One region of the Mesorhizobium sp. WSM3873 genome, then DNA from elsewhere that is predicted to be linked to it. Evidence: riboswitches for the same ligand, from Rfam matches in the RefSeq annotation. Region 1 holds a riboswitch; the other holds the start of a gene.

The links. Region 1 has a riboswitch for glycine ahead of A9K71_RS05030 (D-amino acid dehydrogenase). Riboswitches for the same ligand answer to the same signal wherever they lie in the genome.
Region 2: it holds a riboswitch for glycine, as region 1 does, so the genes downstream of both, gcvT (glycine cleavage system aminomethyltransferase GcvT) here and A9K71_RS05030 (D-amino acid dehydrogenase) in region 1, are expected to answer to the same signal.

What each region holds. Positions count from the first base shown of each region.
Region 1 covers NZ_LYTM01000005.1:104,037-119,128, reverse strand. Annotated here, with positions in the region: gene A9K71_RS05060 (lytic transglycosylase domain-containing protein) at 1-314, opposite strand, end outside; gene A9K71_RS05055 (hypothetical protein) at 403-1,023, shown strand; gene A9K71_RS05050 (hypothetical protein) at 1,061-1,561, shown strand; gene A9K71_RS31160 (hypothetical protein) at 1,558-1,722, shown strand; gene A9K71_RS05045 (hypothetical protein) at 1,719-2,063, opposite strand; gene A9K71_RS05040 (hypothetical protein) at 2,186-3,799, shown strand; gene A9K71_RS29850 (alpha/beta hydrolase family protein) at 3,789-4,826, shown strand; partial or broken gene A9K71_RS05035 (plasmid pRiA4b ORF-3 family protein) at 4,742-5,377, opposite strand; glycine riboswitch at 6,626-6,722, shown strand; gene A9K71_RS05030 (D-amino acid dehydrogenase) at 6,768-8,006, shown strand; gene A9K71_RS05025 (heme-binding protein) at 8,043-8,474, shown strand; gene A9K71_RS05020 (Xaa-Pro peptidase family protein) at 8,667-9,836, shown strand; gene A9K71_RS05015 (glycine C-acetyltransferase) at 9,902-11,086, opposite strand; gene A9K71_RS05010 (aminotransferase class IV) at 11,154-12,113, opposite strand; gene A9K71_RS05005 (Lrp/AsnC family transcriptional regulator) at 12,412-12,867, opposite strand; gene A9K71_RS05000 (amidohydrolase) at 13,115-14,287, shown strand; gene A9K71_RS04995 (transporter substrate-binding domain-containing protein) at 14,455-15,092, shown strand, end outside.
Region 2 covers NZ_LYTM01000034.1:264,651-279,742, forward strand. Annotated here, with positions in the region: gene gcvP (aminomethyl-transferring glycine dehydrogenase) at 1-2,209, opposite strand, end outside; gene gcvH (glycine cleavage system protein GcvH) at 2,226-2,594, opposite strand; gene gcvT (glycine cleavage system aminomethyltransferase GcvT) at 2,602-3,702, opposite strand; glycine riboswitch at 3,852-3,938, opposite strand; gene A9K71_RS32935 (hypothetical protein) at 4,078-4,206, opposite strand; gene A9K71_RS20945 (molybdopterin-binding protein) at 4,206-4,997, opposite strand; gene A9K71_RS20950 (cytochrome b/b6 domain-containing protein) at 4,999-5,880, opposite strand; gene A9K71_RS20955 (DUF1345 domain-containing protein) at 5,984-6,661, opposite strand; gene A9K71_RS20960 (YaiI/YqxD family protein) at 6,685-7,152, opposite strand; gene gfa (S-(hydroxymethyl)glutathione synthase) at 7,215-7,784, opposite strand; gene A9K71_RS20970 (S-(hydroxymethyl)glutathione dehydrogenase/class III alcohol dehydrogenase) at 7,852-8,979, opposite strand; gene A9K71_RS20975 (acetyl/propionyl/methylcrotonyl-CoA carboxylase subunit alpha) at 9,245-11,257, shown strand; gene dnaE (DNA polymerase III subunit alpha) at 11,374-14,901, shown strand.

The DNA of each region.
Region 1 (15,092 bases):
GCGCCCGCGCGGGACGGCCCTTGATTGCCGCCCATGTCGCTTTCCGCCCAGGCAACCGCTTCGGTCAGGTCGGGATCGAAGCCCTCTTCCTCAGCAATCTGGCGCACCAAGGCCGCGGCCCGCCCGCGATCCGTCGGCGCACACCCACCACCGATCGGCAAACCGTTCTCAGCGGCCGAACGGGTCGAAACCGCCGGGTGGGCAGGCAGAGCAAATGCCACCGCGATGCGCGTCGAACTCGTGTTGTCCGCATGGGCGCCTAATGGCGCCATGACGGCTGAGAGAGAAAGCGCAAGGGCGATCCGGTTTTTCATTGCGCCACCAAGGTTGACACTTTACTATGGGTACATGGTGCCAAAGTAAAGTGTCAATACGAGAAGCAGGATAGAGGCCATTTTTCCGATGAAGCAGTTCTTCTTCCTCGCGGCATTGTTGCTCCACAGCACCGTCGTAGGCGCCGCCGATCTGGGCACCAACGAGCCGCATCCGTTCGAGCAGCCCTCGACCGCGTATCTGCAGAAGTTCGCAAAGCCTGGCGAAAAGACCTTCGTCTACGAGCGCTACGACGCACGCGGAGGCCTTTTTCAGCGCGAGGTGACAGCGCTGGCAAAACCGGTGGAGATCACGTCCGCGACCGAACGCGTCATCAACGGCGTCACCTACCGGCTGCGTGGGCTTACGGCCTGCCCGAAGCCCAAGATCACCTACAAGGCTCAGCAGTGGGATTGCACGAAGGCCGTGCGGGACTATGACGAGGCTGTCTATAACACCCGCGCCTCGGCCGTGTTGTGCAAGACGCTGGTCCTCAAAAGCAAATCCGGGGTGCCGGACGCGGTTTCATGCTTTGCGCTCGTCGGGGCCGGCAATGCCAACGATCCCTATTCGGTCTCCTATGACGACGATTCCATGGTTTTCTTCGAGATGGCTGCGATCGGCCGCAACAAGGACGGCAAGTCCCTGCGGCCGGATCTCGAACATGCCTTAGATCTCGGCAAACAGTTCCAGACCGATGAAGCGAACTAGCCTCGCAGCGCTTATCTCACTCGCGACCGCCCACGCCGTGAGCGCCGCAGGCGTCGAGCCAAGAAGCGCGACAGCCGCGCCCTTCCTGGTGTCGAAAAGCGTCGAGCTGCTGACCGGAGATACGTGGCGCGACGATGGCAAGCTCTACCGGCTTTATGGCGTGCAATCATGCTTGCGGGGCACGATCGCCGCGGATGCCAATGGCAAAGAGCTCGATTGCGGCAACGTCTCGCTCGCGCACCTGGCCGCCTTGTTTTCGACGGCGGCCGTGACCTGCCAGCCGATCGCCTTGGCGCTCGACAAAGCCACATTTGTGGTATGTGGCGCGAAACTCGACGGCGATACGGTCGACCTCGGCACCGCGCTCATCGCGGCCGGCTACGCCTTCGCCGCTACTGATGCGAAAGGCAAGGCGGTCAGCGCCACCTATCTGGTGGCTGAGCTCAACGCGAAGATGAAAGCTGATGGTCTCTGGGCGACGAAGTTTCAACATCCCATTGAACTTCTGCTGAGACGGGCAGGGGAGCGCAAGCAATGAACCACGAAGATGAATCGAGCCGTTATTACTACCCGGTCGAGGGCCGCACGCACGGTGCCATAGCCGGGGCGCTCGCATTCATCGCCATCATCGCGGTGCCGGCGCTGACCTATGCCGCATGGCACGCGCTCATGTCGTGGATTTCCGCTCTCTTTTCTTAGATCGGCAACTCGGCAAATGACCGCAGCAGTTCCTGCAGGTCGTCCGCATCCACGTCGCACCAACCGTTGTTGATGAGCCGCTTAAAATATGCGGCTTTGATTTTCAGCTCGCCGACATTAGCCACCGGCGCCATCGCTGCCTGCCGTCGAACAACCGTCTCGGTCTTCATGGCAGCGTCAAGCCGCGGACCGATCAGCGCCGCCTCGGCCTCTCCGGCGTGCATCAAACGTTTCCCGAGACACTCCAGCGCTGAAATGGCGCGGCGGTGCGCCGCGACCAGATCCACGACTCCTTCCGCCTTTTGCGCCTCTCCGTTGCTGCATGCCAGTTCAACAGCCATTGTCCTGCTCCGAGTAATTCGCGGCCCGCCCCTCGCCCGTTGCATCGAGTTGAAAAATACGTTGATCAGGAACGATGGCACGATAGGATACGAAACGAAGCGAAATCAGAGCCTGCAAGTCGTTGTTTAAGAATGAAAAGTTATTTCTCCCGCCACCGAGAGATGGGAGTGATTTCAAGGAAATATTCAAACGGTTAGCGGCTGCGGGTGCGGGTCAGCCGTTGGGCAAGGATGGATTTCCTGCAGGCCCATGGACGCCCGAGCTTCTTGCAGAGGCGATTTCACAAATTGATTCCAACCGGATCGGGGTCGATCTGCGAACAGTGCAGCTTTGGTTTCAAGAGAACGACAAGGGTATTAGCGCTGCCAACATTCGTTGGCTGGCGAGGATTTTTGGCTGCGGTGATCCGGTGGCCACCAGCGAATGGCAGATGGAGCTCAGTGCGGCGCAATCGAGGTTAGCGGCCAAGAGACGAGAATCGAAGAGCGCCGGAAGCAGCGTTGCACGGGAGATTCCAGATACAGCACTGGCTGCGACCTTCGATGACGACACAGCGTCTCCGGCAGAGCTAAAACGGGATATTGACGCCAAGGGGCCGAGGCGGCGTTTTAGTTTGGCGAGGAAATCGGAGGCGTTTTTTACTCACGGATCTCCCCTGAATCTACCAGCGTCAGTGTTTGCGGGTGTCACCGCTCTTGGGTTTTTGTCATATATTACCGGGATTCACAGCGTGACATATGGCCGGGCGGATGGCGTCGTCAAGCAGGTTGGGTTTCTTTGGACAGCGAACTGGACATTCGTCTTCATGGTCTTTTTGCCACTGTTTTTTGCCTTCGTGACCGAGCTAGTGACCTTTTGGAAAGATGAAGGCCGCCCAAAGCTTGTGGGGAATGGCAATAAGATGGAAAGCGACGATGCCTGGGCGCGCAGCGTAGAAGCTTCTTCGTTTTCATATTGGGCGGTTTTTTTGATTTGTGTGCTGTTCGCCGGTCTTTTTCAGTGGATCGGCGTGTGTTTGCTCCCGCTGATGAAGGGCGGTGGCCACTATGCGACGGATTGGGGCTCGTTAGCGATTGTGCGCCCTGAGGTCATATCGGTTCCAGAAGCGATCGTATTCACCGGGCTCGCTTACCTATACATGTGCCTGTGCTTTTATCTGTTCTTCGTAGGTCTCATTTTGCTCTATACGGTCATCCATGATCTTTGGAGAATTGGAGAAGCAGCGAGTAATCAGCCGGAAGTGGATTATCAACACGAGCACAACCAAGCCAGCCTCAGAGTGATGCGCGGAATTTTTCGGTGTACTGTTTTGGGGGTTCTGATCGCCATAGTCATGAAGGTCCAGAGTGCTTACCTGACATCGCGTGGAGAAGATATCGTGGCTTGGTTGGTCGGCGATATGTCGTCAGCCTTCTATGGAGGCAACGACGTGGGCGACGGGATCGCCTATAGGATGCCGACGCATTACAGCAGCTTTCTTATCGTTATTTCGACCTGTGTTGTTTTTGTGTACGGGACCATACGTTTAGGCGGCGGAAGTCGGGTTCAGGTTCTCTTGTGGAAGATGTCGGCGATCGTGGCGTTACTCGTGGCTGGCTACTTGCTGATCGATGCATTTGCTGGCTTTTCGATCCTGCTGGGCGTTGGAGTGCTGCTCGCGACATACGGCCTATTTGATCCCGGATTTGGTCGATGGCGAGCAAGCGAATTAGGAAAAAATCACAGTGTATCATAGCTGGCTTGATCGTTGGGATGAGCGGCGTGCGCGACGCGGTGAGGTAGGGAAGAAGACAACGGACTTCATCCTTGACGCGGACCGCGCCTTTCCGGGCGCGGGGAAGATTGCAAGCATCGAGGAGTTTTGTGTCCTTGCCGACCAGGCCGTGGCTGATCCAGCCTTTTTCGATGAGCCGAGTGAGAGCGATGATTGTTTTGAATGGAAAGATGGGTGGCTAAAATTTCCGTCGGACATTGCGACTGATATCGAACCGAACAATGTTGTTTGGGCGAAAGTCACAGAAAGCGGTTCGTTCGATCAGGCGATGGTGATTTTTCACCATTGGAATGCAAGCGCCCGGAATCGTCAGATTGCCAACTTTTTCTCGCAGCGTGGCGTCACGGTTGTCGAGATTGCTATGCCTTATCACTTCGAACGCAGCCGTCCCGGCTCCGTGCACGCCGACTATATGCTTAGCCCTAATCTCGGTCGAACGATCCAATCTGTAAGGCAGGCAGTGTTGGATGGGCGAAAGCTCATACGTTGGTTGAAAAGCGAAGGCTATGGAGAGATTTCGGTTCTTGGTATGAGCTTAGGGTCCTGGGTCGCGGGGTTGATTGCTGCGCGCGACCAGGCCGTGTCAAAAGCCTCGCTGTTCCTGACGGCGGGGAGTCTAGCGGACATGGTCTGGACGGGCCGCGCGACACGATCGATACGCGATAGCCTTGAGCCTGAGATTGAGCTGACCGATCTCAGAAGGGCCTGGGGCCCACTTAACTTAGAGAATTACACACATAGTCTGGCACGGCCTGATCTCGATCTTCACGTCGTGTTGGCCAAGAGAGACAAAGTGGTGTTGCCGGCGCTCTCGGCGAGGTTCATGCAGAGGCTGGAGAACGCCGGAGCCAGGCTAACTCTTTTGGCATTGAACTGTGGTCACTATTCGCTTGCCATGCCGCCTTACATTTTGTTGGCCGGTTTGAGCTTGAAACGGTTTCTGTCGTGTGCGGACAACTCTGCCCTGGGTTGGCGGCGGAAGCGGTAGTTTCCTCGCGCGGCGCGCACTGCCTTGGCGATCGCCTTGTTTATGGCGTCGAGGTCGCAGTCTTCGGGATGAAATTTGCGGCCGGCCCACCGGCGCATGGCCTTATGCACTTCGTGACCGCTGTCGCGCCATGCTTCTTGGAACTCGGCATAGCCGTGCGGGCCGCCGACGTCCTCTGGCGGCCCTGACCGGCCAACTGCAATGCAGCGAGGATAATTGACGCCTGCCTCGCGCGGAAGGCGTTCCAGGCGGAGCAGATGGCGCCAGTTGTCGCCGAAGTCGTACTCATAGCGGATCGTGATGGGCTGCTCGTCGGGATCGTAGGAAAAAACGAAATCGACCATCCGTAACTCGGTTGCCTTGAAGATGCGATTGGCGGTGAAGCCGTCGTCGTCGAACTCCGGCGCGCCATAGATGATGCCGCCGATGTTGAACTGGTGCAAATGGCTATCGGTCCAACTAAAGGAGGCCTGGAGCACCTCGTGGAGTTGGGCAAGGTTGAGCGCCATCGGCAGTTCGAGGGTGCGGCTAATCCTCGGTTCAATTCCGACAGGCCATCGCTTGGTCTACGCCCAGAAGGTGAAAGGCCCTATCCGAGGGGTGGAATGCGGCGGTCGCGCCCAAAAGCCGCTTTCAGGAGGAAGCCGGGATGCCTCTGTGCCAACCGTTGATGCGCCACCTGAAGTCTCCCGACCTTTTCGGCGCTATCGACCGCATGCCGGCACTTGGAATGCCGAGAGGATGGCACCAGGCATGCCGCCAGAGTTCGCCCATTCCGGTGCAACATCCGGCACCTTCATAGCCGGGCTGCATTGGCTCGAAGAGTAGGTATTGATGCGTGATCCAAAATCGGTCGTCACAACTGCTGTTCTCCGCCTCTGCCAGGAGCTGAATCCCCGTCCGCCACTCTTACAGATTCGCTTTTTGAACCCTCTGGCTCTTAATCGCCGCGCATCGAGCACAATGCGCTCAGAGCCGTGACGGCTGACCTGAACGACGACTGGTCTCTCAAATCTGCTCAAGCCCGACATCACGCTCCCCTCCACCCGGCGGCGACAGGCCGCACTATTTCCTCAGCCGAAATTCGGCTGCGTCCCCGTGGCTAAGCTTGATCGCTCGCGTCCAGTCGATCCCTGGCCAGCCATGAAGTCTCGACAATATTGCCCCTGCACCAGCGTTACAAAGCCGCGGAATTCTACGCCTGCACTTTTTCGCTGCCCGCCTTACACGCAGCGATCCACTGCATGGCGGAGGTTGGATCCTCCAATATGGCGGCTCGCTTCGCAAAGCCGACAAAGGCATTGCAGGCAGCGCTTACAAATGTGCATGAAATATATGCGTCGTAACACGCCCTAAGAGCGGTCTCTTAGGTCGAATCCCTGCGATCCTTCAGGCGCATATTATGGAACTGACAAACCCCATTCGAAATCAATGTCTTATTGCGGTGCCGAGGTGCCGATAATATCCATTATGTTAAATCGAGCCAGATGGGCGAGCAGCACTGCCTCCGCTCAGCTTTTAGCCGAACTGATCTCATGTAGGTGCGGTGTCAACCGCTTATCGGCGTGCTAGGACCACTCTGAGCCGATTTCTTGAAATTGGGCACATTGGGCTCATATCAGTCAGAGAAACCGGAAAAATGGTCCGTACATTTCAGCACAGATGTGGAAATGGCGATCAATGGTATGGCTATCATCGTATAGCTGCAGTGTTCGAAAGGCTGGACGGGAGAGATCGGCAACTGCCGACGCCGACGGAGCAACCCCCCAAGGAAACTCTCAGGCAAAAGTGACCGCACCGCCGAACAATCTGGAGAGAGACGCTTCGAGCGTCCACCGAAGGGGAAAGCCGGCAGGTCCGGTTAAGCTCTCAGGTACCCGAGACAGATTTGGGGATTCACCGCGGGCCGGCCTCGCACCCATTGTACTGTTCGGAGTTAAAATGCCTAAAATTATTGTAATTGGCGCCGGAATTGCCGGTGTGTTGACGGCTTATGCTTTGTTGGAGCAAGGCTACGACGTCACTGTGGTTGAGCGGCGTCGCTATGCCGCGATGGAAACGTCGTTCGCCAACGGCGGCCAGCTGTCCGCGAGCAATGCCGAAGTCTGGAATCACTGGTCGACCGTCCTCAAGGGAATCAAGTGGATGCTTCGGCGGGATGCGCCACTCCTCATGAACCCTGCCCCGTCGTGGCACAAGTACAGCTGGCTGCTGGAGTTCGTGTCCAATATTTCGCGATACCGCGAGAACACGATTGAAACGACCCGCCTGGCTATCGCGGCCCGTAAGCACCTCTTCGAGATTGCTGACCGTGAAGGGATCGACTTTGATCACGTACGTCGCGGGATCCTGCATGTTTACTGGGACAAAGCCGGCTTCGACCATGCGTTGAAGGTGAATAAGATGCTGAACGAAGGTGGCCTCGACCGGCATTCGGTGACGCCCAGCGAATTTGCCGGGATTGAACCTGCAATGCATGGCAATTTTTATGGAGGTTTTTACACCCCGTCGGATTCTACCGGCGACATTCACAAGTACTGCGCGGGCTTGGAGAAGGCCTGCACAAAGCGTGGCGCTCAATTTATATATGACGCTCCGGTGACCCGGATTGAACGCCGGAATTGCTTTAACCTCGTTTGCACAACTGGTGGCGCCGATCAGACGTTGGAAGCCGACGGCATTGTAGTGTGTGCGGGAACAAATAGTCGCGATATCGCTGCGATGTTCGGGGATCGCATCAATATTTATCCGGTAAAAGGGTATTCAATTACGGTGGATTTGGATGGCTCTGCGGCAGATTCCTCGGCGCCTTGGGTAAGCATTCTGGACGATCGGGCCAAAATTGTGACCAGCCGCCTCGGTGCAGCGCGTCTGCGCGTAGCAGGGACCGCAGAGTTCAACGGCGTCAATTTCGACATCCGCGAAGATCGCATCAGACCTTTGGTTGACTGGACGCGGATGATGTTCCCGAAAGTCGCAACTGAACACGTTGTACCGTGGGCAGGGCTGAGGCCGATGATGCCGAACATGATGCCGCGGGTCGGCAAAGGCCGGGTTCCAGGTGTCTTCTACAATACGGGTCACGGGCATCTGGGGTGGACGCTTTCTGCCGCAACATCGGCCATGCTGGCCACGATTGTGGCTGCGGATATTCCGGTCGATGCTCGTTTTGCGGCATAGAAGACGCCCCTACTAACAAGCTCAAGGGAAAATCAAATGACCAAGCTGACATTGGAAGTTGCCAATTCCATCATTAATCGGGCGTGCTCGACGGCAAGCGGGAAGGGTCTTAAGCCCCTGAGCGTTGCGGTTCTGGATGCTGGCGGCCACTTGGTCGCGTTTCAGAAGCAGGATGGGGCTTCAATGCTCCGCTTTGAAATTGCGTTCGGCAAGGCCTACGGTGCTTTGGCCGTCGGTTTTGGCTCACGCTGGCTCGACAAAGCATCATCTGACCGCCCTCACTTTGTATCCGGCCTGACCGCTATATCAGGCGGCAAGATTGTTCCCGTCCCCGGGGGCGTCCTAGTGCGAGACCAGGCCGGTCGGTTGCTTGGAGCGGTAGGGGTTACCGGAGATACATCTGACAACGATGAAGCAGTGGCCGTGGAGGCAATCGAGATTGGGGGCTTGAATGCTCATGCGGCCTGATTCAGGCAACCAACGAAAGGCCCTTGAGCTCATCTGGCAAGCGACGCAGATCTCGCGAGTGATCAGGCACATTTGAAATAGCGTCTGCGGCGCCAGCGCGATTTTGGCATCCTTCGTGCACTGAGCGCCTTTACGATAGTGGGTAGATGCAGCCGCCACGGCCGAGAACGTTTGGATAGACAGAGTTATAGAATGGATCTAGAGGCCTCCTACGGCTTTGCGCCGACCGAGTTCGAACAGCGTGTCGCCCGGGCTCAGCGGCTAATGGGTCAACACCGCCTCGACGGCTTGTTGCTCACTTCGATGGACAACATCCGGTACTTCATCGGTGTCGATTCCACGTTCTGGGAGAGCTACACCCGACCTTGGTTCGTATTGGTGGCTGCTACAGGGGCGCCCCTTGCGATTATTCCCGAGATCGGAAGGGCTATCATCGAGAAGACGTGGATTAAGGAAATCAGAGCCTGGCCTTCGCCTCGGCCCGAGGACGAAGGCACATCTCTCGTTGTCGCTGCGATATCCGACCTGCCCCGGCGACACGGACGGGTCGGGGCTGAGCTTGGTTTCGAATTGCGACTGGGAATGCCGGTAACGCAATTGAATGCGATCATCGGTGATCTGAAAAGCGTCGAGATTGTTGATGGCGCAAGCCTCATTTGGCAGCTCCGCATGATCAAGAGCGCGGCCGAGGTCAGTAAAATCAAAAAGGCTGTCGACATCGCGGGTGCCGTATACGCCCAAGTGCCCGATTTCGTTAAAATCGGCGATACTGAACGTACGATCCTTCGGGAATTCCGCGGTCGCCTCAATATGGGCGGCGCCGGCGCTATCCCGACCCTCATTTGCAGATCCGACGTCGGCGGGCCTTTCGAGATTACGGGCGGGCCAAGGGACCGGCCAATCGCTGATGGCGACCTGCTCTTCATCGACACGGGTACGACCTTCGACGGGTATTTCTGCGATTACGATCGCAACTACCAGATTGGCAGGGCTACAGATGCCCTACGGTATGCTCAAGAGAAGGTTTGGGAAGCGCACCAGATTGGGCTTCAAGCGGCAACAGCGGGGGTTACGGCCGGATTTGTCTTTGAACAGATGGCCAAGGCACTCTCGTCGGGTGGGGCGGACCTCAATAGCAACGGGCGCATGGGGCATGGACTTGGGTTGCGACTGACCGAACCGCCGTCAATTCGACTTGAGGACAATACGATATTGCAGCCGGGCATGGTGCTCTGCATTGAGCCTGCCTTGGAGTACGAGGCCGGTAAAATCGTCCTGCACGAGGAAACAGTCGTGGTCACTGAAGGAAAGGCTCAACTGCTCACAGTTCGGGCGCCGAAGCAGCTAGCGCAGATACGCTGATGGGGTTCTAGTCTAGGCTTTCGCCCGAAGCTCTGTTTGGCGGCGAGGTAGTTAGAGACCGCAGGTCATATGACCGAAAGTTCCCTTGCTACCTCCGCAAACGCCTCAACCGCACGGTCAATGTCCTCAGTGGAATGCGCCGCCGACATCTGCGTGCGGATGCGTGCCTGTCCCTTGGGCACAACCGGGAATGCAAAGCCGATGACGTAGATTCCGCGTTTGAGCATGCGTGCTGCCATTTCCTGCGCCAGGCTGGCGTCCTCCAGCATCACCGGGATGATCGGGTGGTCAGCCCCGGCCAGCGTGAAGCCGAGTTTGCCCATCCGTGACCTGAATCGAGCGGCGTTGGCATTGAGGCGCTCGCGCAGCGCATCGGAGTTGCGGATCATGTCGAACACCTTGATCGAGGCACCGGCGATCGCCGGCATCAGCGTGTTAGAAAAGAGATAAGGCCGCGAGCGCTGGCGCAGCCAGTCGACCACCTGCCTCTTACCAGAGGTGTAGCCCCCGGAAGCGCCGCCAAGCGCCTTGCCGAGCGTGCCGGTGATGATGTCGACCCTGCCCTCGACGCCGCAATGCTCGGCCGAGCCGCGACCGTTCTTGCCGACGAAGCCGACCGCGTGGCTGTCGTCGACCATGACCATCGCATCGTATTTCTCGGCGAGATCGCACACGCCCCGAAGATTGGCGATGATGCCGTCCATCGAGAAGACGCCGTCGGTGGCGATCAGCCGGAACCGACAATCGCGCGCCTCTTTCAGCCGCGCTTCGAGATCGGCCATGTCGTTGTTGGCATAGCGGAAGCGCTTTGCCTTCGACAGCCGTACCCCGTCGATGATCGAGGCGTGGTTCAGCGCATCGGAGATGACCGCATCCTCCTCGCCGAGCAGCGTCTCGAACAGGCCGCCATTGGCATCGAAGCACGAGCCATAGAGGATGGTGTCCTCCATGCCGAGGAACGATGAAATCGTCGCCTCGAGTTCCTTGTGCTCCTCCTGCGTGCCGCAGATAAAGCGCACCGACGCCATCCCATAGCCATAGCGGTCGAGCGCCTGGCTAGCCGCCGCGCGCAGCTCGGCGCTGTCGGCGAGGCCGAGATAGTTGTTGGCGCAGAAATTAAGCACCTTCTGCCCGCCGACCCCGATCTCGGCCGACTGGGTCGACGTGATCACCCGCTCGGATTTGTAGAGGCCGGCCGATTTCAGGCCGGCGAGTTCGTTCGAGAGATGGGAAATGAAAGCGTCGGTCATCGGGCAGACTCTCGGCAGCACAGCCCTCCCCGCGCCGGGGAGGAACGCTCGACAATATATCGCGGTACTATGCGTAATTTACCGCGGTCGACCATGCCGGATCGGCATGCTTCTCCCAATACAGGTCTGTCAGCTGGCGTGTTAGAGCGCCAACCTTGCCGTCCCCTACAACGGTTTCGTCAATCTTGGACACGGGCATGATCCCGCCCGCTGTAGACGTGATGAAAACCTCATCGGCACCCTTCAACTCGTCGCGATCAATGTCGCCGGCGCTGACGGAGAGGCCCAAATTGCCGCATAGATCAAATACGGTCTGCCGGGTAATGCCGGCAAGGACGCCATAAGCCGGTGTCTTCAGGCGGCCGTCCTTGACGGTGAAAACGTTGAAGCCAGGCCCTTCAGCAATGTTGTCGTTGATGTCGACGATCAATGCAGTTTCGGCACCGTAGTCGTACGCATCGAACAGGCCTTTCACCAAATCGAGCCAGTGATAGTTCTTGATGGTCGGATCGATCGACTTGGGCGGAATCCTAACGGTGTTGCTGATGGCGACATGTAGGCCGCGCTCAAGCTGTTCCTTGTTGGCGACCGATCCGAAAGGCACCGCGAATGCGATGAACCTATTCTCCGACCGGCGCGGGTCACGGCTAAAGGTGGGCGAGCCACCTCGCGTGCAAACCATTTCGACATATGCCGACTTGTGCCCAGATAGCGCCACGCAGGTTGACAGGATTTTTTCGATCTCACTGCGGCTGTAGGGAAGCTTCATGCGGAGCTTTTCCATGCCGCGAAAGAACCGGTCCAGATGCAGGTCCAGCCTGAAGAACCGTCCGTCCCATACATGGACAGTGTCGTAGGTGGCATCGGAATGCAGAAAGCCCCAATCCAAGACGGATATTTTGGCTTCGGACATAGGCAGGTACTGACCGTCCATGAATGCTACGCCATGGGGATACTGTCGGTGATCCAGGTGCCGTTGCTCTATGGCCGGGAGAGCTGTTGCAGGTTCGGCTGCAGCAAGTGTCATTCCTGAGTCCTCCAAATCTTTTCAATCCAGGCGCTCGCACACCCGATCACGATTTATCGCCGCAAACCGCTCAGCGGCCCCACGTGCCAGCATTTCGAATGTTGGCGCACCTCAGACCGCCAGCACACGGCGCCGCTGGTATCGACCCGAACGAAGCCTTTTGGGCCGACCGCCGGTCACCCGCGACCAATTAAATCGCAGACTTCGATGCGCTGATTGCGATCAAAGTGGCGCGCCGGCCGCAATGCACGCTTCAAAAACCGGGCGGGAGTGGTGGAAATGTTCAGCCTTGAAAGGGCTACACTAAAACCCGGGGCTCAAACTTCACTCGGTCCAGCGCAATCATGCTCTTGAACTTGCGCACATTGGGATTTGTGTAGAGTTTGGTCTTTACAAAAACGTCGAAGGCCTCGACGTCCTCTACTGCTACTATGAGAACAAAGTCGGCATCGCCTGTGATCATATAGCATTGAGTGACTTCTTTTGCCGCCCTCATCGCTCGCTTGAAGTCGTCGACGAGGTCCAAGCGCTCGCGGTCGAGTTCCACGGTGACGACCACTGTCAACGATTTCCCGAGCGCCTTGGGGTCGACTAAAGAGATATCCGCGGTAACAACCCCGTCGGCGCGTAACCTGTTGACACGGCGCATGCATGAGGCAGCGGACGAACCCACGAGGTCCGCAAGCTCGGAAAACGACAGCCTGTTGTTTCTTTGAAGCGCCCCGAGTATCCGGCGGTCAAGATCATCTATCATCCCTGCACCTCAGATGCGAAACCACCATGTGGCATTAGCGATCCGAAATGCTCGTTGCAAGATCGGACGCGCAACGAAACGCTACCCCATGCAAATGGGACCATCATTGCAATCGTGGTGGAGGCGTGATCGTTTCATTTCAGGCTGATGCGCGTTTTGCCCAAAATGTTCCAAGCGCTTCCGGTAAATCTGCACAACCAGCCGATATGGCCCTCGTCGGCCGACAGGCTCGATGAATGGAGTCAGCATGTTCCCAGTCGAGACGTTTTATCATCTGGCCGACGAGGCCACAGCTTGGCGCCGGCATCTGCATCAAAACCCCGAGCTCGACTTCGCTGTGCATGAGACCGCACGGTTCGTCACGGACAAGTTGGCGTCCTTTGGAATCAACCATATCGAAACCGGCATAGCCGCCACCGGCGTGGTCGCTTTCATCCGGGGCGAAGGCGGCGACGGGCCGACTATCGGCCTCCGTGCAGATATGGACGCATTGCCCATCCATGAAGTGACTGGAAAGGATTGGGCCTCCAGGACCCCCGGGAAGATGCACGCCTGCGGTCACGACGGCCACACGGCGATGCTGCTTGGTGCTGCAAAGTACCTTTCCCAAAGAAGGAGTTTCAGAGGCACCGTCGCGCTCATCTTCCAGCCGGCCGAGGAGGTCGAATTGCCCTCGGGCGGGCTCAAGATGGTCGAAGACGGCTTTTTGGACCGTTTTGGCATCTCCCAGGTCTTCGGAATGCACAACTGGCCAGGGATCGACGTAGGCAAATTCGCGATCTGCGCAGGCCCGATGATGGCCTCCCAGGATGATTTCGATATCGTTGTAAAAGGTCGCGGCGGGCACGCCGCAGCACCGCACCTAGCGGTCGATCCGGTCGTTATCGCCGCCCAAGTCATCACTGGCCTGCAAGGACTGGTGTCGCGCAGCACCGATCCGATCGAGTCGCTGGTGATTTCAGTCACGAAGCTCCGGGCCTCGAATGCTTACAATGTAATTGCCGACGAAGTTGAACTGGCTGGAACCGTCCGCGCATTGGCCCCTTCCCTGCGTGACTTCGCCGAGACCCAGATCGAGATCGTTGCGCGCAAAATCGCGCAAGCTTTCGGGGGCGACATTGCCTACCGGTACCGCCGATCGGTTCCAGCGACCGTGAATGATAGCGCTGCCACTGCTCTTGCCATTAGCGCGGCTCGATGCACCGGCGCGGAAGCGGTAGACGACAGATTAAGGCCGGCGATGGTTGCAGAAGATTTCGCTTACATGCTGCAGGCACGCCCAGGGGCCCTCATTTTCATCGGCAATGGCCCATCGGCCGCTTTGCACAATGGCGCCTACGATTTTGACGATGACGCTATCCGGTACGGCGTGGACTATTGGGTGAACGTCGTGGAGGCTGTCCTTGGGAAAGGTAGCTAACATTTCAAAAAAGCCAGACTTATGGTTGGGGTGTTTCGCCCATCGGGCACATTTGGCGAAATAGCATGCAAAGAGTGCTCCATGATGCCCAGGTACGGTCGGTTGCATCTTTGCCACAGGCAGCCGCAATCAACCACGATCAATCGTGGCAGTAAGAGGGTAGCAAAATGAAAACCAAAATGGGAACAGCCATCCTAGCAGCTGGTATTTCCTTGTTCGCAGGCGCCTACTCGGTAACCGCAGGTCCGCTTTCAGACCGCATTACCGCCGGTCAGCCGATCAGGATCGGGTTCTCGAACGTGCCGATCTATGCCTTTCCGGACGACAAGGGCCAGCCAAAGGGCTTCGTCAACGACGTCGCGCTCGGCATTTTGAAAGACATGGGCCTGACCAATTTCGAGACCACCGTTACCGATTGGGGCGGCCTTATCCCCGGCCTGCAGGCCAACCGCTATGACATAATCACCGGCGGAATGTACATCCTGGGAAGCCGCTGCAAGAACGTTGCATTTTCTGAGCCAATTGCGAAGACCGGTGATGCGTTTCTGGTGCCCGCCGGAAATCCCAAGGGCATCCACAACTACAAGGATATCCTTCAGAAGAACGCTGCATTCGTCACCTATTCAGGTGCAAACCTGATCGAGGCAGCAAAAAAGGAAGGCGTGAGCGACGACCAGATCACACAGGTTCCAGGACCGTCTGAAGTCCTGGCCGCGGTCAAATCGGGCCGCGCGGACGCCGGCGGAATGACCTATTTCGAAGTAAAGGCGATGGCAGATGGGTCGAACGGCGAGTTTGAAGCTAC
Region 2 (15,092 bases), on a different contig from region 1:
TGATCGGCAGGATCGAAGCGCTGCCGAAGGGCGCGGCGGCGACGGCATGCGCCGAACCTTCCGTGACATGGCCCGGCAGATAGGGTTTCAGATGCGCCCTGACGCCGATCGGGCCGACGCCCGGGCCACCGCCGCCATGCGGGATGCAGAAGGTCTTGTGCAGGTTCATGTGGCAGACGTCGGCGCCGATATCGCCGGGGCGGGCGAGACCGACCAGGGCGTTGAGGTTGGCGCCGTCGAAATAGACCTGGCCGCCATGCTCGTGGATGAGGGCGCAGAGATGGCGCGCGCCTTCCTCGTAGACGCCATGCGTCGAGGGATAGGTGAACATCAGCGCCGCGAGGTTCTTGGAATGCTCGTTGGCCTTGGCCCGCATGTCATCCATGTCGATGCTGCCGTCCTCGGCGCAGCGCACGACGACGACGCTCATTCCCGCCATCGCCGCGCTCGCCGGATTGGTGCCATGCGCGGAGGAGGGGATAAGGCACACGGTGCGGTGGCCTTCGCCGCGCGCGCGGTGATAGGCGCGGATGGCGAGCAGGCCGGCATATTCGCCCTGGCTGCCGGCATTGGGCTGCAGGCTGACCGCGTCGAAACCGGTGATCTCCGACAGCCAGGCCTCCAGGTCGCCGACCATGGCCCGATAGCCGGCCGAATGGCTGGCCGGCGCGAAGGGATGCAGGTTGGCGACATTCACCCAACTCACGGGCATCATCTCGGCGGCGGCGTTGAGCTTCATGGTGCAGGATCCGAGCGGGATCATGGCGCGGTCCAGCGCGAGGTCCTTGTCGGCCAGCCGCCGCAGGAAGCGCATTATCTCGGTCTCGGAGTGGTTCTCGTGGAAAACCGGCTGGGTGAGGAACTCCTTGCCGCGCCGCTTACCGGGCATCGAGCCGGCTGCCACCGTGCCGGGCTTGGCGCCGAATAGCGCCGCGATCGCTTCGAGGTCGGCTTCGGTCGAGGTCTCGTCGAAGGCGATGCCGACGTGGTCGGCATCGATGACGCGCAGCAGCCGGCCAGTCTTCTCGGCGGCGGCGGCTATTGCCGCTGCCTTGCCCTTCACTTCCGCCGTCACAGTGTCGAAGCGATGTGCTCCGAGAACGGCCACGCCCGCTGTCTTCAGCCCCGCCGCAAGGCGGTTGGCGAGAGTGTGGACGCGCTCCGCGATCGCTTGCAAACCGGCGGGACCGTGCCAGATCGCATAGGCCGTCGCCATGTTGGCGAGCAGCGCCTGCGCGGTGCAGATATTGGAGGTCGCCTTGTCGCGGCGGATGTGCTGCTCGCGCGTCTGCAGCGCCAGGCGATAGCCTGGGCGGCCCTTGCTGTCGGTCGACTGGCCGACGAGGCGGCCGGGCATCAGACGGGTGAGCTTGTCGGAGACGGCGCAATAGGCTGCGTGCGGGCCGCCAAAGCCCATCGGCACGCCGAAGCGCTGCATCGGACCGACGGCGATGTCGGCACCGAGCTTGGCCGGCGCATCCGTCAACGTAAGCGCGAGCGGGTCGGCGATGAAGACGACCAGAGCGCCAGCGGCGCGGGCCTTCTCGATCGCCGCCTTGTGGTCGCCATAGACGCCGAAAGTGTCCGGCCAGGAGACGAGCAGGGCGGCGGTGTTGTCGTCGATGGTCTCGCCGTCGACCTCGGTGCCGAGCGGTTCGGCGCGGGTGCGCACGACATCGAGCGTCTGCGGATGCGGCGTGCCGGCAAGCGCCACCTTGGTGCGCTTGTCGCGGTGATGGCGCAGTGCGATGCCGACCGCTTCGGCAACGGCGGTGGCCTCGTCGAGCAGCGATGCCGACGCCACCGGCAGGCCGGTCAGCTCGGCAACCAGGGTCTGGAAATTGAACAGCATCTCCAGCCGGCCCTGACTGATCTCGGCTTGGTAAGGCGTGTAGGCCGTGTACCAGGCCGGGTTCTCGAACATGTTGCGCTGGATGACCGGCGGCACATGGACGCCGTGATAACCGGCGCCGATGAAGCTCTTCAGCACCGTGTTCTTCACCATCATCGCCGACAATTCGGCCAGTGCTTCGGCCTCGCTGGCCGGAGTGGGCAGGTTGAGCGGCAGGTCGAGGCGGATCGATCTCGGCACGGCCTGGCTGATCAGCGTTTCGACGGACGGAACGCCGATGGTGGCGAGCATTGCCCTGACATCGTTGACGCTGGGGCCGATGTGACGGGCCGAGAACGGAATGGGTGCTGCGGTCATTTCAAAGATCCTGGTATCAGCCGATATGGGCTTTGTAGGCGGCCTCGTCCATGAGGCTGTCGAGTTGGCTTGCGTTGGAAAGCTTCATCTTCCAGAGCCAGCCGTCGCCGGTCGCCGCCGAATTGACCAACGAAGGATCCGACGACAGTGCTGTGTTGGCTTCGGTGATCTCGCCATCGACCGGCGCGTAGACGTCAGAGGCCGCCTTGACGGATTCGACGACTACTGCAGTGTCGCCCTTCGCGAGCTTGCGGCCGATTTCCGGCAGTTCGACGAAGACGAGATCGCCGAGCTGCTCCTGCGCATAGTCGGTGATGCCGACGGTGGCGACGCCGCCTTCGACGCGCAGCCATTCATGATCCTCAGTAAAATAGGTATTTGCCATCGGAATATCATCCTTTGCGGTAGCGATGTGGCGTGAAGGGCAGCGAAGTGACATCGATCGGGATCCTGGTCCCGCGGACGTCGGCGAATAGTCTGATGCCGGGCTTGGCCAGCGCAGTGTCGACATAGCCCATGGCGACCGGGTGGCCCGTCGACGGGCCGAAGCCGCCCGAGGTCACGTGGCCGGCCGCATTGCCGTCGGCATCGACAAGCGCGGCGCCGGCGCGCACCGGCTGACGACCATCGGGCTTCAGGCCAACCCGCTTCTGAGACGGCCCGCGGTCGAGGATCGAGCGCAGCGCGTCGGCGCCGACGAAGTGACCGGAAGCGCGGAGCTCCTTAGGGATCGCCCACATCAAACCGCCGCTCGCCGGATCGATCTCGGGTGTCAGATCCTGGCCATGCAGGCAGAGCCCGGCCTCGAGCCGCAGGCTATCGCGGGCGGCAAGGCCGATCCATTGCACGCGCTCATCCTGCAGCAGCTTGCCGACGAGATCGCGGGCATCCGCTTCCGGCAGCCCGATCTCGAATCCATCCTCGCCGGTGTAGCCGGAGCGGCTCATGAACCAGTTTTGCCGGGGCTCGACACCATGCATGAACAGCAGCGAGCCCGTTTCGATACCGGCTCGCGAAAGGGCCGCCCAGGCATCCGGGCCCTGGATCGCCAGGAAGACGCGGTCGAGCGGCTCGACCTTGGCATCGAAATCCGCGGCCAACGCACGCAGATGCCTTTCATCCTCGGCCGCATTGCCGGCGTTGGCCACCACCATGAATCGGCCATCGTCAAGACGCGTGACGATCAAGTCGTCGATGACGCCAGCGGCCTCGTTGAGGAAGAAGGTATATTTGGATTGGGCAATCTCCAGCGCGCCGGCGTCGAGCGGGCAGGCGCGGTTGAGTAGGGCGGCGGCGCCCGGGCCGCCGACCTCGAACAGCTTCATATGCGAGATGTCGAACAGGCCGGCATGCTCGCGCGTGTGGAGGTGCTCCTTCATCACGCCCGCCGGATAGGTCAGCGGCATCGACCAGCCGGCAAAAGCGCCGAAACGCGCGCCCGCGGCGCTATGCAAATCCTCGAGGGGTAGATGTTTGGTGTCTTCGCCGGTCATGTCTTCTCCAGAGTCGCACGCAATCGACCGCCATTGGCGGTCCAGTCCGTGCCCCTCTGTCTGAAGCCTGAGAGACTCGCGCCCCGTAACTCTGTCGGCAGCGCTTACACCTTCGGCGCGGGAAGATTCCCGACTTTCCAGAGTTGTCTTTCCCGTCCACGGTTCTTTTGCCTGAGAGATTTCGGGCGATTTCCCCTTCGGCGACAGCTTGCGCTGTTCTCTCCCGCAAACAGGTAGGACTCAGTCACCTGAGCCCTCGACGCGCCATCCATAGCCCGTCGGCGACACCTTGTCACCTCCCAGCGACATATCTCTCGGCAGCCGACGCCGATGACAACACCCGATCTGGTCTGAACGGCGGCCCAGCAAGGCGGCCTAGTCGCCCGAGGCCATCGTCTTGCAAAGGATGATGTTGGAATGGCCGATTGTCGCCGTGAGGCTTTTCTCAATCGCGTTGAACTCGGCTGACGCAAGATCGTGCTCGGCCTGCAGGCGAAGCGCCATCAAATACCGGCATACCAGTCGTAGCCATTGTCTTCCCAATAGCCGCCGCGACCGCCGCCGACATTGGCGAAGCCGTCGACCAGCTCGATCTTGTAGAGATATTTCGGCATCTTGTAGCCGAGCTGGCGCTCGACCCGCACCCGCAGCGGCGCGCCGTTCTCGACCGGCAGCGGCTTGCCGTTCAAGCCGTAGGCCAGGATCGTTTGCGGATGGCGGGCATCGATCAGGTCGATGCTGCCGTAATATTTGATGTCGCCAGACAGGCTTTGCTCGATCGTGTCGAGGCAATGGAACATGACGTAGCGCGCCTGCGGCTTGACGATGGCCTGATCGAGCACCAGCGAGAGCGGCGTGCCGGTCCATTTGGCGATGCAGCTCCAGCCTTCAACGCAGTCGTGGCGGGTGATCTGGGTGCGGCTCGGCATGTTCTGCAACTGCTCGCGGGTGAGCGACAGCGGTTTTTCGACGAGGCCGGTCACCTCCAGGCGCCAGTCGGCGAAATTATTGGCGAGAAGACCCTTATAGGTGTCGTCGTCAGGCGCGGTGACGCCGTTCGGCCGCTGCGGCTGGCGGATGTCGGCCTCGCTGAATTCCGGTGCCAGCGCGTCCCGGCCGGCAAGCAGGCGCTGTGCGCGGTATGTCAGCCCGTTGGCATTTTCGAGGAAGCTGCGCAGCCCGCTGCCGACGCCCAGACCGCTGTCGAAGGCATCGCAGCCCGACAGCGCGATGCCTGACAGACCGAGGCTGGCGGAGGTTAAGAACTTCCGGCGGCTAATCTGGAATTTTGCCATGTCAGGCGCTCCTCTCGGTTGCCTGGTCGTGCTTTGCGGGCGGGTCGGTGCGGTACCAGCCGGTGATGATCGAGCGCAGCTCGTTGATCGGGCCGGCAGCCACGATCATCAGCATATGGACGACGAAGAAGAGCACGAGCAGCACCATGACAATGAAGTGGATGGTGCGAGCCGTCTGCCGACCGCCCAGGATTTCATTGAGCCAGGGAAGCACCGAGTTCATGCTCGGCGACATCGCAAGCCCGGTGATGATCATCAGCGGCAACAGCACGAAGAGCACGCCGCCATAGGCCATTTTCTGCAGCGTGTTGTATTCGCGCGCGTGGTGGAATTTCAGCTTCGCATGGTCGACGATGTCGCGCGGCAACTTGCGCAAGTCATCCAGGCGAGGGGCAAGATCGCGGCGGATATGGCCGTTGATCAGGCTCGCGATCAGCCAAAGGAGCAGGGTTGCGCTCAGCACCCAGGCGAAGAAGAAATGCACGACGCGGGCCGTGCCGAGGTCGTAGTAGGACGGGATCGTCGCCCAGGACGGAAAGGCGCGCGGCGTTTCCTGTCCGGGAGGGCCGGACCAGCCGAGCACGCCGGTGGTGTCGAAGCGATGCCCGAAGATTTTGGCAAAGCCGCGCGGTCCGCCGTCTGTGTTTTCGGCGCCGATCTCGAGGATCGTATTGTTGTATTGGAAGCCCGATTCCTTGCCGATGTAGAGTTGCGGGCGCGCGTTGAAGATCTGCAGGCCCGAAAGCAGCATGAAGAACAGCGAGAACGCCCAGAGCCAATGGGTCAGGCGCGTCCAGCCCGATTGCCGGTAAATCAGCGTCGGGTCCTTCGGCGTGGATGCTTCTACCTCGGTGGAGGGTTCGCTTCTGGCGACGGTCTCCATATCTGGATGTCCTCCCGGCTCGCTCGTCTGCGGCCTCTCAGAGCCTTGTTCTCCTCCCAATACGTCTCCGGCCCAAGCGTTGTTTCATCCGATCACGGATTTATTATGGACTGCCCAGGCTGACCGCGAGATTGACCGCGGCGGCGACGATCACCGTGTTAAAGAAAAAGCTCAGGATCGAATGGACGAGCACGACCTGGCGCATGCGCGAGGTCGTTATCCCAGTGTCGGCGGTTTGCGCAGTCATGCCGATGACGGTCGCGAAATACAGGAAATCCCAGCCTTCCGGGCGTTTGCCGCCGGGAAAATCGAGGCCGCCGACCGGATTCTTCTTCCTGGTTTTCTCGTCGATCTCGTCGCCGTCCATCCAGTAGACATGCGCATAATGCAGCGCCGCCATGGCATGGATTGTGAACCAGCCAAGCGGGATCGACAGCATCGCGAACAGAACCTCCAGCGGATGCGCGGCAGCCTTTTGGTTGATGAGCTGAAACAGCGAGCCGATGGCGAGGCCGACGACCAGGAGCGTGACCGCAAAAATCAGCAGCACCGGCAGGTCCGTGGCACGCGCGTTCTTGCTCAGGTAACGGACGGTGAGCCTCGGCATCGCGACCAACACCAGAAGAGTGTAAGCGGCGAAGAAGAGGTTGGCGCCGATGGAGTAGGGCAGCGGCGCCCCCAGCATCAGGGCGAGAAGCAGCGCGACAATGCCGATGGCCGCAGCCAAAGCGAACTGCACGTGCCGGTGGATCGGCGTGTTGAGGGATATGTCGTCGCCCATGGCCGGTTCTCAAGGGCTTCGGGTCAGCCGGGTGTGGCGGGTTTGAGCGCCCGCCGCAAGATGCGGTCGAGCTCGCCGAGAAAGTTTGACCTGTCCTTCGCCGTGAAGGCGGCGTTCAAGCCGCGGCTTTCGCCGGTCTCGCGCAGATGCTGCTTCAAATCCCGCATCGCCACCGCCATGCCGATGGTCTCGGGCGTGAAGGGACGGCCCGTAGGTCCCAGCACATGCGCGCCGAGCGCCACCGTGCGCGCGGCAAGCGGGATATCGGCCGTCACCACGACATCGTTGGGTTTGGCGTTCTCGACGATCCAGTCGTCCGCAGCGTCCGCGCCCTTGGAGACTACGACATTGCGGATCATCGGATCGCGCGACGGGCGCAGGCCGCCATTGGAGACATAGGTAACCACGACGCCGTGCCGTTCCGCCACCTTCTCGACCTCGGCCTTCACCGGACAGGCATCGGCATCGACATAGATGATGGGTGCTGGCATCGTCTCTCCAAATGTGCAAAGGGCCGGCGTTGGCCGGCCCTTTACCAGAAATCCCGCAATCGTCAGGCCGCCAAGGCTCCCGACTTCTTCGCCGTCCAGGTGGCGATGTAGTCCATCAGGGCGGGGTTGAGGCAGTCATAGGGTTCGAGCCCGATCGACTTCAGCTGGCCGCGGATGCCGTCCATGCGGCTCGGGTCGACGCCGGCTTCGATGATGGAGGAGACGAAGGCGGCAAAGCCCGGCGGCGACCAGCCGTCCTCCTCGAAACGCTCGGGATGGATGAAGGACAGACCCTTGAAGGGATGGTCGCGCTCGACCGGGCCGTACATGTGGACGCCGCAGCTGGTGCAGGCATGGCGCTGGATCAGCGCTGCCGGGTCGACCACCTTCAGCTTGTCGCCATTCTCGGCCACAGTGACGTCGCCGGTGCCGGCAACGGCCACGACCGAGAACACCGCGCCTTCCGGCTTCCAGCATTTGGTGCAGCCGCAGGCATGGTTGTGGGCGATCTGGCCCTTGACCTTCACCTTCACCGGGTTGCTGGTGCAGAGACAGACCAGCGTGCCGCCGGAAAAGGCAGCACTTTCCTTCGGCAGCCCGTTGTCGATCTTCGGATGCAATTTTTCCGCCATTCGTCCTTCCTCCCATGTTGAGCCGCATCGGTCGCGGGCTCCAGCCCGCGACCGATGCGGCATTGCTTCAATAAACCACGACGCTGCGGATCGACTTGCCCTCATGCATGAGATCAAAACCCTTGTTGATGTCGTCGAGCGTCAGCGTATGGGTGATCATCGGGTCGATCTGGATCTTCTTGTCCATGTACCAGTCGACGATCTTCGGCACGTCGGTGCGGCCGCGCGCGCCGCCGAAGGCGGTGCCCATCCAGATGCGACCGGTGACCAACTGGAAGGGCCGCGTCGCAATCTCCTGGCCGGCGCCGGCAACGCCGATGATGACCGACTTGCCCCAGCCGCGATGCGAGGCTTCCAGCGCCTGGCGCATCACCTTGGTGTTGCCGGTGCAGTCGAAAGTGTAGTCGGCGCCGCCGATCTGGTCGGCGCCGCGCTTGGTCAGGTTGACCAGGTAAGGCACGATGTCGCCGTCGATCTCCTGCGGATTGACGAAATGCGTCATGCCGAACTTCTCGCCCCAGGCCTTCTTGTCGTTGTTCAAGTCGACGCCGATGATCATGTCGGCGCCGGCCAGGCGAAGGCCCTGGATGACGTTCAGGCCAATGCCGCCGAGGCCGAAGACGACAGCGGTGGCGCCCTGCTCGACCTTGGCCGTGTTGATGACGGCGCCGATGCCGGTGGTCACGCCGCAGCCGATATAGCAGATCTTGTCGAAGGGGGCGTCGGGATTGACCTTGGCGACCGCGATCTCCGGCAGCACGGTGAAGTTGGAGAAGGTCGAGCAGCCCATATAGTGGAACAGCTTCTCGCCGCCGACCGAAAAGCGCGAGGTGCCGTCCGGCATCAGGCCTTGGCCCTGCGTGGCGCGGATGGCGGTGCACAGATTGGTCTTGCGCGACAGACAGGACGGGCACTGCCGGCATTCGGGCGTATAGAGCGGGATGACATGGTCGCCCTTCCTGACCGAGGTCACGCCCTTGCCGACATCGACGACGATGCCGGCGCCCTCATGGCCGAGGATCGCCGGAAAGATGCCTTCCGGATCGGCGCCCGAGAGCGTGAACTCATCGGTGTGGCAGATGCCGGTCGCCTTGACCTCGATCAGAACCTCGCCGTCGCGCGGCCCCTCAAGGTCTACCTCCATGATCTCCAGCGGCTTTCCGGCACCAACGGCAACTGCGGCACGCGTTTTCATGAGGCATTCCTCCCAAGGCAATCTTAAAAGTCTCAGCTTTATGGCAGGCCGCCGAGCCTGCCCGGCGAGGCGAATACCGCCTGCCATTTTCTTGCGCTCGCCACCACCTTACCGGGTTCGAAGGTGGCGGCCAACGTCTGTTACGACGTTTTTCGACGCCGTTCTGCAAAAGCATCGAGTGCCGAAGGGCAGGGGCTGGAGACACTTGAGGCGCGTCGGGATTGTCCATAGAACTGGACCGCTTCGCCGGAGGAACGACATCCGAATGTTCAAGAAGATCCTGATCGCCAATCGCGGCGAGATCGCCTGCCGCGTGATCAAGACGGCGCGCAAGATGGGGATCGCCACGGTCGCGGTTTATTCGGACGTCGATCGCGACGCCGTGCATGTCGAAATGGCCGACGAGGCTGTGCATATCGGCCCGTCGCCGGCCGCGCAGAGCTATCTAGTGCCTGAGAAGATCATCGCCGCCTGCAAGGAAACCGGCGCCGAAGCGGTGCATCCGGGTTATGGCTTCCTGTCGGAACGCGCCTCTTTCTGCGAAGCGCTGGAAAAGGAAGGCATCATCTTCATCGGACCGAAGCCCAAGGCGATCCGCGCAATGGGCGACAAGATCGAATCGAAGAAGTTCGCCAGCCAAGCCAAGGTTTCGACCGTACCCGGCTGGCTGGGCGTGATCGACAATGCCGACCACGCCGAAAGGATTGCCGGCGAGATCGGCTATCCGGTGATGATCAAGGCCTCGGCCGGCGGCGGCGGCAAGGGCATGCGCATCGCCTGGAGCAGCGCGGAAGTGCGCGACGGCTTCGAGCGAGCGCGTTCGGAAGCGAAAAGCTCTTTCGGCGATGACCGCGTCTTCATCGAGAAATTCGTCGTCGACCCGCGCCATATCGAGATCCAGGTGCTGGCCGACGCGCATGGCAATGCGCTCTATCTGGGTGAGCGCGAATGCTCGATCCAGCGCCGCAACCAGAAGGTGGTCGAGGAAGCGCCGTCGCCGTTCCTCGACGCCAAGACGCGCAAGGCCATGGGCGAGCAGGCTGTGGCGCTGGCGAAAGCCGTCGATTACCAGAGCGCCGGCACGGTCGAGTTCATCGCCGACAAGGACAGGAACTTCTATTTCCTTGAAATGAACACGCGACTACAGGTCGAGCATCCGGTGACGGAGCTCGTCACCGGCATCGATCTGGTCGAGCAGATGATCCGCATCGCCGCCGGCGAAAAGCTCGGCATCAGCCAAAGCGAGGTCAAGCTGAACGGCTGGGCGGTGGAAAGCCGTCTCTATGCCGAGGACCCGTTTCGCAATTTCCTGCCCTCGATCGGCCGGCTGACGCGCTACCGGCCGCCGCAAGAGGGCACGTTCGGCGATGTGGTGATCCGCAACGACACCGGTGTCGCCGAAGGCTCCGAGATCTCGATGTTCTATGACCCGATGGTGGCAAAGCTCTGCACCTGGGCGCCGACGCGGCTCGAGGCTATCGATGCCATGTCCGAAGCGCTGGACGGTTTTGTCGTCGACGGCATAGAGCACAACATTCCGTTCCTCGCTGCGTTGATGCAGCATCCGCGCTGGCGCGAGGGGCGGCTTTCCACCGGCTTCATCGCCGAGGAGTATCCGGACGGTTTCGCGCCGGTCGAACCGGACGGTGAGGAGAGGGCGGTATTCGCCGCGATCGCCACCGCAATCGAGCTGCTGCGGCGGGACCGGCTCGACCGGCTCAGCGGCCGGTTGGCACCGCATTCGGGCCATCTCAAGCGCGACTGGGTGGTGAAGATCGGCGCGGACTATCTTTGCGCCAGCATCCTGGACGGCATGGTCTCGATCCCGATGGAGATCGATCTGTCGATCGATGGCAGCGAGCCGCTGACGGTCGCTTCCGACTGGCGGCCAGGGGACGCGATCTGGCGCGGCACGGTCGGCGGCAACCGGATCGCGGCGCAGGTCCGGCCAGTGCTGAACGGCCTTTGTATCGCCTGGAAGGGCATGTCGGTGACGGCTCAAGCCATGCTGCCGCGGACGGCGGAGCTGGAAAGGCTGATGCCGGAAAAGCTGCCGCCGGATACCTCGAAAATGCTGCTTTGCCCGATGCCAGGACTGGTGGTGTCGATCGCCGTCGCCGAGGGCCAAGACGTCAAGGCCGGCGAGACGCTGGCCGTGGTCGAGGCGATGAAGATGGAGAACGTGCTGCGCGCGGAGCGCGACCTCACCGTGGCGAAGCTAAACGCCAAACCGGGCGACAGCCTGGCGGTCGACGCTGTGATCATGGAGTTCGCCTGAGCCAGGGCGACATAGGCCGCAACCTTGTGGTTCGCGGTCGATTGTACTGGACTGGCATCGCGGCGTCCGGGACAATACATCTGCACGGATGAGTCCTTGAGGTAGCGCGAAAAAACATGGCGGATGAACGACTTCCACGCGACCCTTTGCAGCGCGAAGCTGTCGTGAAGGCTACGCAGCCGGAGACGCCTGCGCGGAGGTTCATCCATCTGCGCGTGCATTCAGCCTATTCGCTGCTCGAGGGCGCCCTGCAGCCCGGCGCCATCGTCGGCCACGCGGTCAAGGATGAAGCGCCGGCGATCGCAGTGACCGACACCAACAATCTGTTCGGCGCGCTCGAATTCGCCCAGAAAGCGGTCAAGGACGGTATCCAGCCGATCATCGGCTGCCAGGTCGATCTGGTCTTTTCCGGCGAAACGAGCGACACCCAACGCGACCGCCGCCGGCACGGTCCCGAGATGTCGCCGATCGTGCTGATCGCCGCCAGCGAGGCCGGCTATGCCAATCTGGTCCGGCTGATCAGCAAGGTTTATCTGGAAACGCCGCCCGGCGAGCCGGTGCACATGACCAGCGCCATGCTGGAGAGCCATCGGGATGGCCTGCTATGCCTGACCGGCGGCCCGCGCGGCCCGATCGGCAGCGCGCTGAAGGCGGACCGCCGCGACCTGGCCGAACAGCGGCTGCTGGTCCTCAAAGAGCTTTTCGGCGACCGTCTCTATGTCGAGCTGGAACGGGTCGCCGGCTATGACCGTATGGTCGAAAAGTCGACGCTCGACCTTGCCTATATTCACGAACTGCCGCTGGTCGCCACCAACGAGGCCTTCTTCTCCAAGCGTGAAGACTATGAGGCGCATGACGCGCTGATTGCGATCGCCGAAGGCTCGGTGGTGGCCGCAGACAATCGCCGGCGGCTTTCGCCTGACAATTTTCTGCGCGGCCAGGCCGAGATGGCGCGGCTGTTCTCCGACCTGCCGGAAGCGATCGACAACACGGTCGAGATCGCCATGCGCTGCTCCTATTATCCGAAAAACCGCAGCCCGATCCTGCCGCGTTTCACCGGCGCCGACTCCGCCGACAAGGACGCCGCCGAGAAGGCGGAAGCCGCCGAGCTCGCGCGCCAGGCGCGCGAGGGCCTGGAGGCGCGGCTTGCCGCGCACGGACCGACGCCCGGCTACACGGTCGAGCAATATCGCGAGCGGCTCGAATTCGAGCTCGGCATCATCGAGAAGATGAAGTTTCCCGGCTACTTCCTGATCGTTGCCGACTTCATCAAATGGGCGAAGGCGCAAGGCATCCCGGTCGGACCGGGGCGCGGTTCGGGCGCCGGCTCGCTTGTCGCCTATTCGACCACCATCACCGACATCGACCCACTGCGCTTCTCGCTGCTGTTCGAGCGCTTCCTCAACCCGGACCGCGTCTCGATGCCGGACTTCGACATCGACTTCTGCCAGGACCGGCGCGAGGAGGTCATCCGCTACGTCCAGCAGAAATACGGCCGCGACCAGGTCGGGCAGATCATCACCTTCGGAACGCTGCAGGCGCGCGCGGTGCTGCGCGACGTCGGCCGCGTCCTGCAGATGCCCTATGGCCAGGTCGACAAGCTCTCCAAAATGGTGCCGCAGAACCCGGCCAACCCGGTCAAGCTGGCGGACGCCATCGCCAACGAGCCGCGCTTCGCCGAGGAGGTGGAAAAGGAGCCGATCGTGCAGACGCTGCTCGACACCGCGCAGAAGCTCGAGGGCCTCTACCGCCATGCCTCGACGCATGCCGCCGGCATCGTCATCGGCGACCGGCCGTTGTCGGAATTGGTGCCGATGTACCGCGATCCGCGCTCGGACATGCCGGTCACCCAGTTCAACATGAAATATGTCGAGCAGGCCGGGCTGGTGAAATTCGACTTCCTCGGCCTGAAGACGCTGACGGTGCTGGAAACGGCGGTGAAGCTGATCCGGCGGCGCGGTGTGGATATCGATCTTGCCCGCATCCCGCTCGACGACCCCGAGACTTACGCCATGCTGTCGCGCGGCGAGGTGGTCGGCGTGTTCCAGGTTGAAAGCGCGGGCATGCGCAAGGCGCTGATCGGCATGCGGCCGGACTGCATCGAGGACATCATCGCGCTGGTCGCGCTCTATCGCCCAGGCCCGATGGAGAACATCCCGACCTACAATGCCAGAAAGCATGGCGAGGAGGAGATGGCCTCGATCCACCCCAAGATCGACCACCTTGTGAAGGAAACTCAAGGCGTCATCGTTTACCAGGAACAGGTGATGCAGATCGCGCAGGAGCTTGCCGGCTATTCGCTCGGCGAAGCCGATCTTCTGCGCCGCGCCATGGGCAAGAAGATCCGCGCCGAGATGGACAAGCAGCGCGAGCGCTTCGTCACCGGCGCCGTCGAGCGCGGCGTCGGCAAAGCGCAGGCCGATTTCATCTTCGATCTGCTGGCGAAATTCGCCGACTACGGCTTCAACAAGTCGCACGCCGCGGCTTATGCGGTCGTTTCCTACCAGACCGCCTACCTCAAGGCGCACTGTCCGGTCGAGTTCCTGGCGGCGTCGATGACGCTCGACATGAGCAACACCGACAAACTGGCGGATTTCCGCCAGGACGCGCTGCGCCTCGGCATCGAGGTGGTGGCGCCGTCGGTGATGACCAGCTTCCGACCGTTCGAGGTCGGCGAGAACAAGATCTTCTACTCGCTGGCGGCGCTCAAGGGCGTCGGCGACGCGGCGGTCGAGCACATTGTCGAGAAGCGCGGTGAGAGGCCGTTCAAGAGCCTTGCCGATTTCTGCGAGCGCGTGGATCCGAAGATCGTCGGCAAGCGCGTCTTCGAAAGCCTGATCATGGCGGGGGCCTTGGACTGCTTCGGGCACGACCGCGCCGTGATGATGGCCGGCGTGGAGCGGATGATGGGGCTCGCATCGCTGGCGCAGCAGAACGCCATCTCGGGCCAGACGGATATTTTCGGCGCCTCGCTCGGCGCGCAATCGCAGGCGCTCAACCTGCCGGCGGCCGAGCCATGGCTTGCCGCCGACCGGCTGCACCGCGAGTTCCAGGTGGTCGGCTTCTATCTCTCGGCGCACCCGCTCGACGAATACAAGGCCGCGCTGCAGAAGATGCGGGTGCAGAACTGGGCGGAATTCTCCGCCGCGGTCAAACGCGGCGCCGCGGCCGGCCGGCTCGCCGGCACCGTCACCACGAAGCAAGAGCGCAAGACCCGCACCGGCAACAAGATGGGCGTCGTGCAGTTTTCCGACACCACCGGCCAGTACGAGGCGGTGCTGTTCTCCGAAGGCCTGGCGCAGTATCGCGACATGCTGGAGCCCGGCCGTTCGGTGGTGATCACCGTCTCGGCCGAAGACCGGCCGGAGGGCATCAATCTGCGCATCCAAACGGTGCAGTCGCTGGAGGACGAAGCAAGCCGCATCCAAAAGGCGCTGCGCATCTTCGTGCGCGATGCTCAGCCCATCAACATCCTTGCCAACCAGCTTGCCGTGAAGGGCGAGGGTCAGGTGAGCTTCGTGCTGATCAAGGAAGCCGGCCAGGGCGAGGTGGAGATCGAACTCCCCAACCGCTATCGCATCTCGCCGCAGGTCGCGTCGGCCATGCGCGCGGTGCCGGGTGTCGTCGAAGTGGAACTGGTGTAAGCGTTCCACTACTGTTCCCGCGCAACTCCGAACAGAAACCGGCTCACGCTTTTCCCGGAATGCTTTGGCGCGAGACGTGGCCACCAATTCAAGCCCGGCCGCCATCACCCGTACTGGCCAAACCACGTCATTCGCTCAACGACGTATGGTCCTGTATATCTTTGCCTAACTTGTTGTTGCTAATCTTGCAG